Regions from separate parts of the Lactiplantibacillus sp. 3062 genome, predicted to be linked through region 1. Evidence: predicted binding sites of a transcription regulator. Region 1 holds the regulator's gene; each other region holds the start of a gene.
What was found. Region 1 encodes Rex, which represses fermentation and respiration genes when NADH is low (regulators of the CRP and FNR family bind a similar motif). Its sites were predicted from a motif close to TTGTGAANTANTTCACAA; they were not measured.
Positions count from the first base shown of each region.

Region 2: ACWQAU_RS11220 (class II fumarate hydratase) is a predicted target of Rex. The motif match lies at 3,163-3,180, and genes of this name have one in related genera.
Region 3: pplA (extracellular electron transfer flavoprotein PplA) is a predicted target of Rex. The motif match lies at 2,807-2,824, and genes of this name have one in related genera.

Region 1 covers NZ_JBVAYE010000003.1:271,316-276,827, forward strand. The annotation lists gene groES (co-chaperone GroES) at 36-320, opposite strand; gene ACWQAU_RS07255 (CPBP family intramembrane glutamic endopeptidase) at 513-1,157, shown strand; gene ACWQAU_RS07260 (redox-sensing transcriptional repressor Rex) at 1,322-1,999, opposite strand; gene ACWQAU_RS07265 (ABC-F family ATP-binding cassette domain-containing protein) at 2,168-4,150, shown strand; gene tsaD (tRNA (adenosine(37)-N6)-threonylcarbamoyltransferase complex transferase subunit TsaD) at 5,037-5,512, opposite strand, start outside.
Region 2 covers NZ_JBVAYE010000008.1:70,169-75,680, forward strand. The annotation lists gene citE (citrate (pro-3S)-lyase subunit beta) at 1-631, shown strand, start outside; gene citF (citrate lyase subunit alpha) at 621-2,159, shown strand; gene ACWQAU_RS11215 (flagellar biosynthetic protein FlhB) at 2,495-2,731, shown strand; gene ACWQAU_RS11220 (class II fumarate hydratase) at 3,224-4,606, shown strand; gene ACWQAU_RS11225 (flavocytochrome c) at 4,779-5,512, shown strand, end outside.
Region 3 covers NZ_JBVAYE010000008.1:34,457-39,968, reverse strand. The annotation lists gene ACWQAU_RS11060 (energy-coupling factor ABC transporter ATP-binding protein) at 1-321, opposite strand, end outside; gene ACWQAU_RS11055 (FAD:protein FMN transferase) at 407-1,519, opposite strand; gene pplA (extracellular electron transfer flavoprotein PplA) at 1,859-2,785, opposite strand; gene ACWQAU_RS11045 (NAD(P)/FAD-dependent oxidoreductase) at 3,068-4,978, shown strand; gene ACWQAU_RS11040 (NusG domain II-containing protein) at 5,073-5,512, shown strand, end outside.

The DNA.
Region 1 (5,512 bases):
ATTTAATTTATTTTAAGTTGCGCAATTTAAATGGATTAGTCTTCGATTGCAACGATATCTTTTTCGTGCAATACCAAATACTTAGCACCTTGATACTTGACTTCGGTACCGGCATACTTATCGAATAATACTTGATCGCCGACCTTCACGCTGGGGTCAACTTTTGTCCCGTTATCTAAAACACGACCGTCATTGACGGCAACAACCTTACCGCTTTGGGGCTTTTCCTTAGCGTTATTGGCAATGACAATACCGCCAATTGTTTGTTCTTCTTCTTCTTGTTGTTGCAAGATAACGCGATCTCCTAATGGTTTTAACACGTGAATCCCTCCATTTATTCTTTTTTAGCACTCCTCAACCTCAAGTGCTAATTACATTGTCAACTATATCATTTTAATTCAAGATTGCAAGTGATTTGTCAATTATTAGTCAAAGAATGTCAAATCGACTATAATGAATACTATTGAAGTATCAATAAATCTTAAATCAAACTTTTAAAAGGACGTGACTTGATGGTTAATCGCCGCCAATCAATCTTTATTCTTATCATCTACTTTATTATTTACGCACTACCGAGCGTCCTTGTGACTGCTTTCCATCAGCTAGGGGCCCAAGTATTCGTGATTCAAACGGTCGACTACTTAGTCGGTGCAATCCTACTCATCTGGTTGGCGAGTCGCATGCGGACAAAAAACGTTGTTGAAAAACAACCAAGTAACTGGTTCATGACGTTCATCTGGGGATTGATCGGTCTTGTCCTAGTCATCATTGGTCAAGTCATCATTTTAAAAATGACGGCTTTACTGGGACAGTCAACAGCGTCAACCAACACGACCACCCTCTTAACTGTTGGGCAACAATATCCCGCTTTCTTCTTAGCCATCATTGTCGGTGCCCCGATTATGGAAGAAATCGTCTTCCGCAAAGTTATCTTTGGCAATCTAAGTGCGGTTACTGGTCAGATTGGGGCGGCCTTGATTTCTAGTGTGTTATTTAGCTTTGCACATGCGGATGGTCACTTTATCCTCTATGCCTTTATCGGGTTATTATTCTGCTGGTTATACCAGCACACCGGTCGGATTCAAACATCGATGACGGCTCACATCCTGATGAACGCATCGGTCGTGTTACCCACGTTATTAGGCTTATTGCACTAGTATCATTACTAGGTAGCGCTAACCTAGCGTTTCAACGTTAATTTTCACCGAATATTTATACGTTACAATCAATGATTCGTGATCTAAGTATGTTAAAAAAGCTTCCCTGAATAATTCAGAGAAGCCTTTTTATAGCCATTTAATTTCAAAGATAAAGCGAGTTATTAATCTTCAGTCTCATTTTCATCGTCATTACCATTGTCACCTAATTGCTGACCGTAATGTTCAATGAAGTAGATCAATGTTTGTAATTCGTTGGTCAAATCAACGTTCTGAACCCGTACTGTCTCAGGAACGGAGATTCGTAACGGCGTAAAGTTCATGATTCCTTTGACGTTTGCATCAACCAAGTCATCGGTAATTTTCTGAACAACCGTGGTTGGCACCGTTAAGATAGCAATCTCAATCTGTTGTTCGATCAATTGCTTTTTGAGCTCCGTCATTGGGTACACTGGAACCCCACTTTGGACTGTATTGGCAATCGCCTCGTTGACATCAAATGCTGCTGAAATGCGGACATTACTGTTTTTGTGAAAATTAAAGTTCAGTAGGGCGTGGCCCAAATTACCGACCCCAATTAAAGCAACATTCGTTAAGGTGTCTTGATTTAAAATCTTTTTGAAAAATGCAAGTAACGTTTCAACATCGTATCCATACCCTCGTTTGCCGAGCGCCCCAAAATACGAGAAATCTCGCCGAATCGTTGCTGAATCTACTTTAACCGCCTCGGACAACTCGGTCGATGAGACCCGCTTCTTATCTGCATCTAGCAAGATATTTAAATAGCGGTAATAAATCGGTAACCGTTTTGCCGTTGCCCGTGGAATTTTTGTTTCTGCCATTCGGACGTGTCCTCCTAATTAAAAGTTTGTGAATTTGCTGACACTATTCTAGCATAACGCGTGACTTTGTGAAATAATAATTACTTATTATTCCGAATAATTGGGTCAGGCCGTTACAATATGCTACAATTATGTCACGAATTAAATGTGAAAGGAGCTTAATAAAGCGTGATTTTACTACAAGTACAGCAAGTTATGCGGCGTTTTGGCGCCGATGTCTTGTTCGATAACGTACAAATGGATATTCAAGAACACGCTCGGGTGGCCCTCGTCGGTCGAAACGGGGCCGGAAAATCAACCTTACTTAAAATGATTGCCGGCGAAACGGTACCGGACGAAGGCCAGATTTCAATGCGCAAGGGCTTAACAATCGGTTACTTGGCGCAAGACCAAGGACTGGATAGTAACAATACGATTTGGGAAGAAATGAGTAGTGTCTTTGCTGAGTTACATGCCATCGAAAAACGGATGCACCAGCTCGAAAATCAATTGAGCGACCCCGCAATCATGAATGATGAGCAGGCTTATCAACAGACCCTGAAAACCTATGATCAGATTCAAACTGGATTTCAACAAAAAAACGGGTACGGCTACCAAGCTGAGATTCGGGGCGTGTTGCACGGCTTCCAATTCGACGCCGATGTGTACGATAAGTCGGTGACGGCACTATCCGGTGGACAAAAGACCCAGTTGGCCTTGGCCAAGTTGTTACTTGAAAAACGGGACTTGCTTATCCTTGACGAACCGACGAACCACTTGGACGTCGAAACTCTTACTTGGTTGGAAAGCTATCTCCAGTCTTACTCTGGTGCGCTGCTAATCGTTAGCCATGACCGTTATTTCTTAGACCGGGTCGTTAACGAAGTCTATGACTTATCACACCATGAAATGGTGCACTACACTGGTAACTACGACCAGTTTGTGCAAGAAAAAGCGGCTCGAATCCAAGCACAATGGAAACATTATGAAAAGCAACAAGCGGAGATCAGCAAGCTTGAAGACTTTGTTAATCGTAACATCGTGCGTGCTTCTACGACAAAACGGGCCCAGGCTCGGCGTAAGCAGTTAGCAAAGATGGACCGCCTTGACCGCCCTGATAGTGACGAGAAGACTGCCCACTTTGGCTTTCATGCGGCTAAACAAAGCGGCAACATTGTGTTGACCGTCAAAGATGCAGCCGTGGGCTATGATGGTCAGATTCTTTCGGAACCCGACAACTTGAATATTAAGAAACATGAAGCTATTGCCATTGTTGGACCGAACGGTATTGGAAAATCGACTTTCCTAAAGAGTATTTTGGGACAGATTCCATTCATTAAAGGCCAGGCCGTTTTTGGCACCAACGTCGTTACGGGCTACTACGATCAAGAGCAACGTAATTTAAACGACAAAAAAACCGTCCTCAGTGAACTTTGGGATGAACATCCCACCACTCCTGAAAAAGACATTCGTACCATTTTGGGCAGTTTTCTCTTCACTGGTGAAGATGTTGATAAACCCGTTCATGCCCTATCTGGTGGAGAACGAGCCCGGTTACTGTTGACCAAACTTGCCATGCAAAATGACAACTTCTTAATCTTAGATGAACCAACTAACCACTTGGATATCGATAGCCGTGAAGTTTTGGAAGTCGCCCTCAACGACTTTGACGGCACCCTTTTGTTCGTGTCACATGACCGCTACTTCATTAACCAAGTCGCCACGAGTGTCGTAGAGGTTTCTCCGGAAGGCACGGAACTCTTCTTAGGTGATTACGACTACTACATCGACAAGAAACAAGAGCAAGCTGAAATCGCGGCTGCGGCTGCTAGCCAAGCGGCCGAAAAAGCTGCTGAAGCCGGTGCAGCGGATTCAACCAGTGCCACAACTGCTGCTCCCCGCTCCAAAGGCCAGCAAAATTACCAAGCCAGCAAGCAGCAACAACGTGAAAAGCGCAAGCTCGAGCGCTCAGTTGCCGCCCTGGAAGAACAGATGACTGCCTTAGATGAACAAGCCACACAGATTCAAACTGAAATGGCGCAACCTGAAGTATCGGCCGATGTTGGTAAACTACAAGACCTACAAAAAGAACTTGAAGCCATCAATACTCAACAAGAACAAGTTGAAACCGAATGGACCGAACAAGCTGAAGCTTTAGAAGAATTGAGCTAATTTTCCAATGACTCATCAGATAAAAATAATAGTCGCCTCAAGAATTAATATAATTCTTAAGGCGACTATTATTTTGCCCCTATCCGCGGCATAAATCATGATTGAAAGGTGCCGGTTAGGTGGGTTCCTGTTCGTCAGCAATGCGCGTCCGATTCCGACCTCCGGGGCTGGGTGACAATTGCTGGAACGTAAGCCGACGTCGATTTGAGTCTTATTCTAAGCCGGAAGGAACCCACTTCCAGCTAAGAATAATTTGGCTACTGAACATTGTCACCCAGCCCCTCCAGTCGGGATGCCGCTCGAATGGCTGATGAACGGCCACTGAACTCGGTACAATTTGTCGTTGGCTATTTTGATACTGAACCCTTTAAGTCAAATATCAGAGTGCCTTCTCCACTTTTTCGAAATATTCAATTATTACTACGGTAATTCAGAAATAGTGAGTTATCACAAGACCTTTTCAATCTGACAGTTGATTGATAAAATTAACGTTTATGAAAAACAACGACAAATCCAGCAAAAGTTGAGTACGCCCCTATCAGCCATTCGAACGCTATCCCGACTGGAAGGCGTTTCTGACAATGCCCAGTGGTGAAATTTCACTTAGCAAGCGTCCTGTGCTTGGTTAGTGAAAGGCCAGTATTTGAGACGTGGTTTTTCGGCTCAAATCTGTGCCCACCACGTTCCGGCAATTGGCAGAAATGCCTGGAGGTCGGTGTAGGACGAACTAACTAAGCAAGTTTACACTAACTTGAACTATTTCCAGCGGGCTTAAGCTGGTCATTTTTGATTCTAGGAATCATCCTCTTTTAATCATAATTAATGAAAAGATACTAAAACGGGTGTGAAAAGGACTGTCTTTTCACACCCGTTTATAACTGCTTCATTACTTCAACATACCTGGCATCCAATCAAATTCTAAGCTTGGATCGGCATTCAGCGTCGCGTCGCCGAATTGGTGATGCTGATATTGAACATAGCCCGCAGCACCAATCATGGCACCATTATCACCGCATAACTTTAGAGGCGCTAAGATTAGTTCGGTGTCAGGGAAAGCGGCTGGTAAATCTTGTTGTAACCGTTCACGTAGCCCCTGGTTAGCTGCAACGCCACCGGCTAAGACCAATTGCTTAACTGGATATTGTTTAAGGACTCGTAACGTTTTACTCATCAGGACATCAACCACGCTAGCCTGAAAGCTAGCCGCTAAATCGTTCTTATCCAGAGTCGCGCCAATTTGATCTGCGTGATGGACCGTATTGATGAACGCACTCTTCAGCCCACTAAAACTAAAATCGTAATTATCTTCATCAATCATTGCTCGCGGAAATTTGAAAGTGTCGTGGCCTGCATGTGCCATCT
Region 2 (5,512 bases), on a different contig from region 1:
CCGTTTGCCAAAAGTCGAATCGGCTACCATGATCCAAACGTTGGAAAAGGATGTCGCGGCAGCTGAAGCTGAATTTAAGATACCAGTTGGCACGACTCATTTGATGGCTGCAATTGAAAGCGCTAAGGGCGTGCTTAATGCCCCGGCAATCGCGGCAGCCTCGGATCGAATGATTGGGATCGCCTTGTCAGCAGAAGATTATACGACGGACATGAAGACCCACCGTTATCCTGATGGCGCGGAACTGGAATTTGCCCGTAACATGGTGCTTCATGCTGCTCGTGCCGCTGGAATCGCCGCGTTCGATACGGTCTTTACAAACATGGCCGATCCCGATGGCTTCTACCGTGAGACGCGGCATATTCATCAATTAGGATTTGACGGTAAATCATTGGTCAACCCTCGACAGATTGCAATGGTCAATTCAGTCTATGAACCAACCAAGGATGAAGTTATTAAGGCCCAAAAAGTCATCGCCGCGATTGAGGAAGCCCGGATCAAGGGTTCTGGTGTTATTTCCATGAATGGCCAAATGGTAGACCGGCCCGTTGTTTTGCGGGCTCAACGTGTGATGAGCTTAGCCAAAGTTTCCAACTTACTCGACGAGGAGGGCAATTACATTGAAAAATAGTGTAGACCGCGAATTACCAGCAGAATTAATGACGAAGTTAAATTACCAAGGTTTTGAGTCAACCGAAATCGGACATCCTGAAATTCAACGGGTGGCCCCCAAAGTTCACGTTTCAACAGGGGACAACAAAGTCGTTGATTCCGTTGCTGACGTGGTAAAAGCCACTGTCAAAGATGGTATGACGATTTCATTTCACCACCATTTTCGTAATGGGGATTTCGTCTTCAATCAAGTGATGCGGGCCATTATTGATGCCGGTATTAAAGATTTGACCTTGGCGCCATCCTCCTTAACGGGCGTGATGAACGATATGGTGATCGAAGCAATTAAGGCCGGAACGATTACGAATATTACTAGCTCGGGGATGCGGGGCTCTCTTGGGGACTTCGTTTCACACGGTGGTTTAAAGAACCCCGTAATCTTCCGTTCTCATGGTAATCGGGCCCGGGCCATTGAACATGGTGATATTAAAATTGATGTCGCCTTTCTAGGTGTGCCGAATGCTGACCGACTAGGAAATGCGAACGGGATGGCTGGTAAAGCAGTCTTTGGTTCCTTAGGTTACGCCCTGATGGATGCGCAATACGCCAACCAAGTTGTCTTATTGACCGATAATATTGTGGCTTATCCAAATACACCGGCCTCAATTAAACAGACACAAGTCGATTACGTCGTGCAAGTCGACCAAGTTGGTGACCCTGACAAGATTGGTTCAGGTGCGACGCGCTTCACCAAGGACCCAAAGGAATTGAAGATTGCCCAGACCGTTAATGATGTGATCGTGAACTCACCATACTTTAAAAACGGCTTCTCATTCCAAACTGGTTCCGGCGGTGCTGCGTTAGCTGTCACTCGGTACTTGCGGCAAGCAATGCTCGATAATCAAATCAAAGCATCGTTTGCACTTGGTGGTATTACGAAACCAACCACTGATTTGCTCGAAGAAGGGTTAGTTGATAAAGTCATGGATGTTCAAGACTTTGACAAAGGGGCGGCAGCATCGATGCACGCCAATCCTAATCAACAAGAAATTGACGCATCATGGTACGCTGACCCTGATAATAAAGGAGCGATGGTTGATCAATTGGATGTTGCCATTCTGAGTGCGTTGGAAATTGATACGCACTTCAATGTCAACGTCATGTCCGGTTCGGATGGCGTGATTCGTGGCGCCATTGGTGGACATCAAGACGCGGCTACGGCCAAACTGACCATTATCTCTGCACCACTTGTCCGTGGTCGGTTAGCGACGATTGTGCCAGAAGTAACAACCGTTGTAACGCCGGGGGACTCCATTGACGTGGTTGTGACGGAATACGGGATTGCAATCAACCCCCGGCGTCAAGACCTAGTTAAAGCACTCAGTCATGTCCCAGGTGTGCCGGTCTATACGATTGAAGAATTACAACAATTAGCCGAAAAGAAAGTCGGCCAACCCCAACCACTTGAATTTACAGATCGCACCGTTGCCTTGATTGAATATCGCGATGGCACGATTATTGATACGATTAAAGCGGTGAAGGACTAAAAGATATTGATGACAAAAATGACCCGGCTGATGACTAGCTGGGTCATTTTTATTTATGGTGAATTGAAATGAGTTAAGCAGGGCAGTTCTATTGTACGTGTGACCAATGCGCCTTATAGACACTTGTAGCGAACAGATACTGGAGACAAATAATATTTATCGGCTTGGGAAATGGTAAGATTTATTTGGTTGCTTAGACTGATAAGCAAGTTAATGAATATGTAGTACAATATAAATAGTTGTTCGTGTTTATATATTGAAATGCGTCGTTGTAAGGAGGCTTCACGCATACAATTGTTTGCAAAGAACTATAAGGTGATGCGGGTGATTAAGTGATGGAGCAATTTCCAAATTTTAAGCTATTTATTGATAAATATTTACCATGGTTAGCCGTTATTGGTTTTGTTGTGACGGTCAGTGTTAATGGTAATGTTTGGTTGTATTTTATGTCGGTTCTGATTATATTTGTTGTGGTTGCAATTATTGACTTGCTGTTTAAGTATTGGAACCATGCCAAGATTTTAGGTATCATGATTGTCCTTTTGGTGCTTGGACTATGGTTGAATCGCTAAGTATACTGTTAGATGGGGATATTCAGTTGGAACTGATAAGTAAACATAGCAATGTCTTTATCAAAAATATCTCGGCTAATATCAATTTAGTAGAGATATTTTTGTTTTAATTAGCGATGTCCTGAATTTTTAACATGATTCGGGACTGAAAAGGGCCCGACAGTTAGAAATGTTGTTTGTCAGCTGGTGTGCGTCCTATTCCGATATTGACTTTAACCTCCAGAGTATGCAAAAAATGACGATTACGAGTAAAATTGGTCAACAGAAATAAATCGGAACATGTGAATAAATAAACATTTTTATCAAACACACAGTTACCGCAAACTTTCAGCGCCAAACGACTGTTACATAAACCTCATAACTAATACTTATAGCTAAAACTGAGTTTGACTATAGCTATATGGGGGCGCTAAACTAGGTTTATAAACTAAATGTTATTTTTTTCACACACTTAGTAAGCGCTTACCAACACATTAATTGGAGGTTATCAACATGACAGAATATCGAGTTGAATCAGATACTTTAGGCGAAGTTAAAATTCCTGCGAACGCCTTATGGGGTGCTCAGACAGAACGGAGTCGCCATAACTTTCCGACTGGTACGAAGATGCCGTTGGAAATGATTCGGGCATTACTTCAAATTAAGCGGGCCGCAGCGATTGCGAATAAAGAAGTTGAAGCAATGACTGCTGAAAAAGCTGATTTAATCGTGGCTGCCATTGATAAGTTATTAGCGCTCGACGATGAAGATTTGCGTAAGGACTTTCCGCTGGTTGTTTACCAAACTGGTTCGGGGACGCAAACGAATATGAACGTTAATGAAGTGGTCGCACACATGGCTGGTAAGATCAATCCTGATATTGAAATCTTGCCGAACGACGATGTTAACCATGGTCAAAGCTCTAACGATATCTTCCCAACGGCGATGAACATTACGGCCGCAGTTGCCGTGGATAAGCTGATTGCCGCAGCGGAACACTTATTAGCGGAATTGAAGATCAAACAAAAGAAGTACTGGCGGGTAGTAAAGATCGGCCGGACCCATCTTCAAGATGCAACGCCATTAACTTTTGGCCAAGAAGTGAGTGGTTGGGCCAGTGCGATTGAACATGATATTGCCTACTTAAAACAGTTGAATCCAACGTTAGGCGAGCTTGCAATGGGTGGGACCGCCGTTGGGACTGGTCTAAATGCTGCCCCTCATTTTGCTGAAAATATTGCTGCGGCGATGAGCAAATTGTATGGGATTGAATTTACGGCTGATTCCAATAAGTTCTATGGTTTGGCCCATCATTCTGGCTTAAACGTGGTTCACGGGGCCATCAAGACCCTAGCAGCCGATTTGATGAAGATTGCCAATGATGTGCGGTTCTTGGCAAGCGGTCCACGGGCCGGTTATGACGAATTAAACATTCCGGCTAACGAACCCGGCTCATCAATCATGCCTGGGAAAGTTAACCCAACCCAAGCTGAAGCCATCACTATGGCAGCGGTACGAGTTATGGGGAATGACGTGGTCGTCGATTTAGCTTCTAGCCAAGGTAATTTTGAAATGAACGTTTACAAGACCGTTTTGATTGATGCCTTCCTTGAATCTGCTGAATTGTTAGCTGGAACGATTACCGGCTTCACTGACCGAATGATTGCTGGTTTGACGGTCAACCAAGACCGTATGGCAGAGTTAGTCGACAGTTCCTTGATGACGGTTACGGCATTGTCACCACATATTGGCTATCATGATAGTGCGATGATTGCTCAAGCAGCTGAAAAAGCGGGGACGACATTGCGTGAAGCAGCCATCAAGTCTGGCAAAGTAACCGCGGAACAATTCGATGAATGGATGGTTCCACTGGATATGACGAATATTGATGATTAAGCTAAAATAAGTATTGATCGGCGTTGAACCGTTAACGTGGATCAAGGTGGCACGGGTCATTGTTCCTAGACTTGGAATGGTGGCCCGTGTCCAGTTAACGACAATAATAAATGAGATTTTGGTTCCATCCTGGGGAATACCCCGGACGAATTGAGAGGAGAAGTGGCAATCAATGGCTGAAAAGTTTACATTTACACCAACCGCCTTAGCGGATCTAAAACCGAACTATGACGTAGTGATTATTGGATCGGGGGGCGCGGGTTTGACTGCGGCAATCCAGGCACATGAATTGGGCCTGAACCCGGTTATTTTAGAAAAAATGCCGAAAATCGGTGGTAACACCACCCGGGCTTCATCCGGTATGAATGCGGCGGAGACGAACGTCCAATTGCATCACCATATTGTTGATAGTTTTGGCGATTTCTACGGCGAAACCCTTAAAGGTGGTGGCGGTATGAATAACCAAGCACTGTTGAAATTCTTCACGGAACACAGTGCGCTCGCAATTGACTGGTTAGCAGACCACGGCATTAAGTTGGATGATTTGACGATTACTGGTGGGATGAGTGTGATGCGGACCCATCGGCCAAGTTCCATGGCTCCCATTGGTGGTTTCTTAGTCACTGAGTTGTTGAAACAAGTGGCGGCTGACCAGTTACCACTCTTCACAGATGTCAAAGTCGATGAACTAGTCGTCGAAGCCGGCAAAATTAGTGGCGTCAAGGCAACAACCCCAGATGGAGCTGTCACGATTACGGCTGGAGCCGTCTTGTTAGCAACCGGTGGCTTCGGTGCGAATAAGACCTTGTTAGGCCAGTATCGTGATGATCTTAAAAACTATCAGACGACCAATCAGCCGGGCGCGACTGGAGATGGGATTCTGTTGGCACAAGCTATTGGGGCTAA
Region 3 (5,512 bases), on a different contig from region 1:
GCTAAACGCAACATCATCGGCAACGGTTGCCCCAACGAATTGGTTATCTGGGTTTTGGAAAACCATCCCAATTTTGCGCCGAATGTCCCAAACGGTTTCTTCAGATAATACTTGACCATCAACCGTAATCGTTCCGGCCGCTGGTGCTAACAGTCCGTTTAAATTCTTGGCCAAGGTCGACTTACCAGAACCGTTATGGCCGACAATGGCGACCCATTCACCCGGCATGACCGTAAATGAAATATCGTGTAACGTTAACTGATCCGTAGCTTGTTGCGGGTAACGATAATCTAAATGTTTAACGTCAATAATCGGACTCACCATTGTCCCTCATTTCCTTAAAATTCATGGTTATTATCATAACATATCTGACGGAACTTGTAGTAACTGAACTTCACGTCCAATCTTACTTTAAATCAGTGGCTGGCCCGTATTTGTAACCAGCATCGCCAAACAGCGTGAACTGCTTCTTCAAGTTATTGGAGACGTATACTTTTTTATCCTTGGTAATAAAAATGGCCCCAATACCTTGATCCGCTTTACCATTAATGTACTTCATCCCGCCTTTGAGGCCTTTGTCAAAGGTGGCCGTCGATAGTGCATCGCCATCCACCGACTTCTTCGAGATGATGGAAACGCCCATCAAATTGTTTTGATAAGGGGCCCCTGTTTGTGGGTCCATCAAATGACTGTAAACTTTACCATTCTTCTTCAAATAGCGTTCATAGATCCCAGAAGTAACGATTGACTTATTCTTAGCAGGTAGTGAGCCAATGGCCGTACCCCGTGACGCTTTTGGATCTTGGATACCGACTGTCCAGTTACCTGACTTCGTTCCTTTAGGGCTGTCACCCAGAACATAAATATTACCACCGAGGTCAATAATGGCCGTTGAAACCCCATGATTTAATAAGTACGTCTTCACTTGATCGGTCATGTAACCCTTGGCAATCCCACCAAGGTCTAGTTGCATTCCCTTTTCTTCTAGATAAACGGTCCGTTTCTTGTCATTTAATTTAACTTTTTTGTAGTCTACCAGCTTAACGTTCTTGTCAATTTCTTGTTGAGTGGGCACCTTGGCATCAGAAAATCCAATATGCCAGAGTGATGTGATCGGGCCAATGGCTAAATCAAAGGATTCGTCTGAATTCTTACTATAATAGTAAGCTGCTTTGATCATTGGGTAGATATCCTTGCTGACAGCCACTGGCTTTTTACCGGCAGCGGCGTTGATCTTGTCAATTTCAGATCCTTTTTGATTGACCGTAATTTCCTTAGCTTCCGTTTTCAACAGCTTAAACGCCCCAGCTAACACGTTATCCTTACCCTTATTATAAATCCGCAACGTGACAACTGTGCCCATCATGAACTGGGTATCCTCGATCGGCGTCTTGACGACCTTAGTTGGTTTGGGTCGGCTACTAGCAGCATTTTTGCGACTCGTACTCGTCCCACACGCCGTCAATGGCACGATCATTGCAACAATTAATCCAATTCGAACCCATTTTTTTAGCTTCATTCCAATACTTCCCCTATTTTTAATTTCAATTGTCATTATACCAAAGTCTTGATTCATCCGGTGAGACTGTTTGCGCGTCATCCAAGCTTTTCTACGCTAGTCTGACATCAGCGCACCTACAGCAAACGGTACAACTCGACGGTCGGGTTTGTACTACCACAGCCATTTTGCACTTAACATTCACCGCCACTATTATTTTTTAAACCAATATCCATGTATGGATTTAGCTTGCTCAAAGTCGTGCCCAACTGAGTGACAAACTTTTGTGGTTGCTCAATTAAAAACAAAAGGCCCTCAGCATGCGCCTCAGGCCTCAAAAGAATCTAATAATTAAATTGCTTATTCAGAGAAAATCATGTTGTCAACAGTAATCGTGTTGGTGTCACCCTTTTGTGCCGCGTTTTGTAATTGTTCCGCGTACATAATAAAGGTGTTAGAGGATTCAGTGGCACCCGTGACAACGTCAACCTTAGTTGGATCACTACTCTTAACTAATGACTTGTTCAAAGCTGGTTGATAAGTCTTAGGGTTAGTCTTAGCAACCTTCTTCATTTGCTTGTTGTAAGCTGCATCGTCAACTTTGGACTTGCCATTCTTGTTCACTTGGTTATATTCAGACTTCGTAATCTTATTATCCTTGACCGTGATTGCGAAAGTAACTTTGTAACCGTGTGAGTAGTTCTTTTCGTTCAACTTGTAGGTACCATCTTTCATCTTGGCACCATTGTCAATCTTAATGGTCGACTTGTTACCCGCTTGGGCAGCTTGAACTAATTGTTGTGTGTAGTTTTGGAAGGTCTTTGATGATTCAGTCGCACCAGTCACAACATCAATGGAGCCCACGTTACCAGTAGCGGCAGAGCCCGTCAGCGTCTTGTTTAACTTAGGCATGTAAGTCTTGGGGTTAGTCCCAGCGATCTTCTTCATTTGTTTGTTATATGAAGTATCATCAACTTTGGACTTGCCGTTCTTGTTCACTTGGTCATAACTGGACTTAGTGATTTTACCGTTGTTATTAACTGTGATACTCATCTTGGTCCGATAACCATGTGAATAATTTTCTTCTTCAAGGTTATAAGTACCCGCTTTCATTTTGCTGCCAGCAGTTAATTTAGCAACCTTAGTTGTCTTAGCTGATGAACTTGAAGATGAACTCTTCTTGGATGAACTCGAGCTAGAACTTGAAGAACTGCTGCCACAACCTGCTAAAGCTAAAGCTGAAATTGCAACAACTGAAGCACCCGTAATAACTGATTTGAATTTCATGATATCCCACTCCTAACCTTTTTGTATGAAAATTCACATTAATCTTAACGTTTAAACTGGTAATAGTCAATCCCATTCCATTAAAAAAATGATATTTTAGCCTAATAATAGCGGTATTGACAACGTTTTCCGTTCAAACCTCGATGCCACTATTTTCGCGGCTTAGATAATGTGATAGTTTATGCATTCTTTCCCATAATCCATAGACAACCGCTTACATTATCGTTATAATTATTAGTGGAATTATCTTTTTACACTATTATTCAAGGGAGTTGTTACGCAATGGCAAAGAAAAATATTGTCGTTGTCGGTGCGGGGTTTGCTGGTGTTTACGCAACCAAGAAACTGTCTAAGCATTTCAAAAAAAATGCAGACGTCGAGATTACGTTGATTGACCGGCATTCATACTTCACGTATATGACTGAATTACATGAAGTTGCTACCGAACGGGTGGAACCTGAGCATATCCAATATGATTTGCAACGGTTGTTCGCACGGCGAAAAAACGTTCGTCTCGTGACCGATACCGTGACGGGCATCGACAAAAAGGCACAAACAGTTACTACCGAACACGGAAGTTATCAATATGATCAACTTTTAATTAGTTTGGGTGGGGAATCCAATGACTTTGGGACTCCCGGTGTTAAGGAACACGGCTTCGAATTGTGGTCCTTCGAACAAGCGATGGCATTGCGCGCTCACTTATCTGCAATTATTCGGCGGGGGGCGGCGGAGCTCGACCCTGCTAAGCGCAAAGCCATGTTGACCTTTACAGTCTGTGGTTCTGGTTTTACTGGTTCTGAACTGATTGGTGAATTAATCGAATATCGTGATGTTTTGGCTCGAGACAACAAGCTCGATCCAAGTGAAATCACGCTCCAATTGGTCGAAGCAGCGCCGACTATTATTAACATGCTCAACCGGACGCAAGCCGGTAAGGCCGCTAAGTACATGGAAAAACATGGTGTCAAAATCATGACGAACTCCATGATTACCGAAGTCTGTGAAGACCATGTTAACTTAAAAGGCAAGGATCCAATTCCAACCTACACGTTAATCTGGACAGCCGGTGTTCGTGCTAATAGTATCGTTAAAAAGTTCGGCATTGAAACTAACCCCCGCGGTGGTCGCTTGATGGCCAATGAATTCATGCAAGCTAAGGATTGTAACAATATCTTCTTAGCCGGTGATTCAACCAGCTACCAAGAACCTGACCAACCACGGCCAGTCCCACAAATCGTTCAAGGGGCTGAAGAAACCGCAGCTAAGGCCGTCGAAGGTATTATTAAGAACGTTGACCAGACTGACGTTACGATCAAGCCATTTAAGGGCGCTTATCAAGCATCCGTCGACTCAATTGGTTCCAAATATGCCGTTGCACAAGTTTTAGAGAAGTGGAACGTCTCTGGTTTTATTGCCGTGCTTTTAAAACACGCCATCAACTGGATGTACTACGTTCAGATTTTCTCAGGTTACTACCTATTCCAGTACTTCATGCACGAATTCTTCCGGACTCGTAATAACCGTAACGTCTTCCGCGGTTGGGTCTCACGGGCTGGTAACGTACTCTGGAGTGTGCCACTGCGGTTCTTCTATGGTGCCATGTGGTTATGGGACTGCTGGACTAAAGTTCAGGGATCTGAATCCTGGTTCACTGACAAGTTACGGTTACCATTCGAATGGATTACCGTGGCCGCAACCAGTGGTGCCTCTCAAGCAACTAAAGCCGCTGCAACCAGTGGTGCTTCTGAAGCTGCCACGTCAACCGTTAAAGCCGCTAAGGGTGTCTTCAGTCTTTCATACATGTACGGTAAAGAACCCCTGATGGTCTTTGACAAAATGCCACATTGGTTCGAATCAATTACCAAGGTCTTCATTCCGAACATGCAAATGGCCCTCTTCTTCCAGAAATTCATGACTTGTGTTGAAATCGTCATTGCATTATGTATTTTCTTCGGACTCTTTACTTGGTTTGCTAACGCAGTCACCATTGGCTTAGTTGTCGTCTTCTGCTTATCTGGCATGTTCTACTGGGTCAACATTTGGATGATCTTTGTTGCCCTCGCCTTAATGAACGGTTCCGGACGGACATTTGGGTTAGACTACTGGGTCGTTCCGTGGATGCAAAAACACCTTGGACACTGGTGGTACGGCAACGTTCGTTCTCATTACGACGGTGTTAAAACCCGCTAGATGCGTTATAATTAATTAAATCCTTTCCCGATGGTTCAAGGGTTGTTTTTCCCCCTTGAACCATTTTTTATTTCATTGAATTGGAGGGTTAACGATGCGTAAATTACGGACAATGATCCGGACATTCAAACGTTATGGGGATATGATCAAGCCGTTTGATATTATTATTATTGTTGCGCTAATTATTTTATCGTTCACCCCACTAGCGATTTTTTCATACCAGCAAAAACAACAAGCTGAACATGCGGCACTAGTGGCTAAGCGAAAGGCCACGAGCAGTGAAACCACGTATAACGCCGTGGTCTCACATAATGGGACCGTCTTGAAGCGTGTCAATATTACGAATCTGAAAACGACTAAGCACTTCACCTATCGCGATAACCATGGGCACTACAACACGATCACCTTTAAACCTAAGCGCGTTGCGATTACGAAAGCCAACTGTTCTGACCAAGTATGTGTCCGCCGAGGCTGGATTCATAAACCTGGTCAAACGATTGTTTGTTTGCCCCACAAACTCTTGGTTGAAATTAA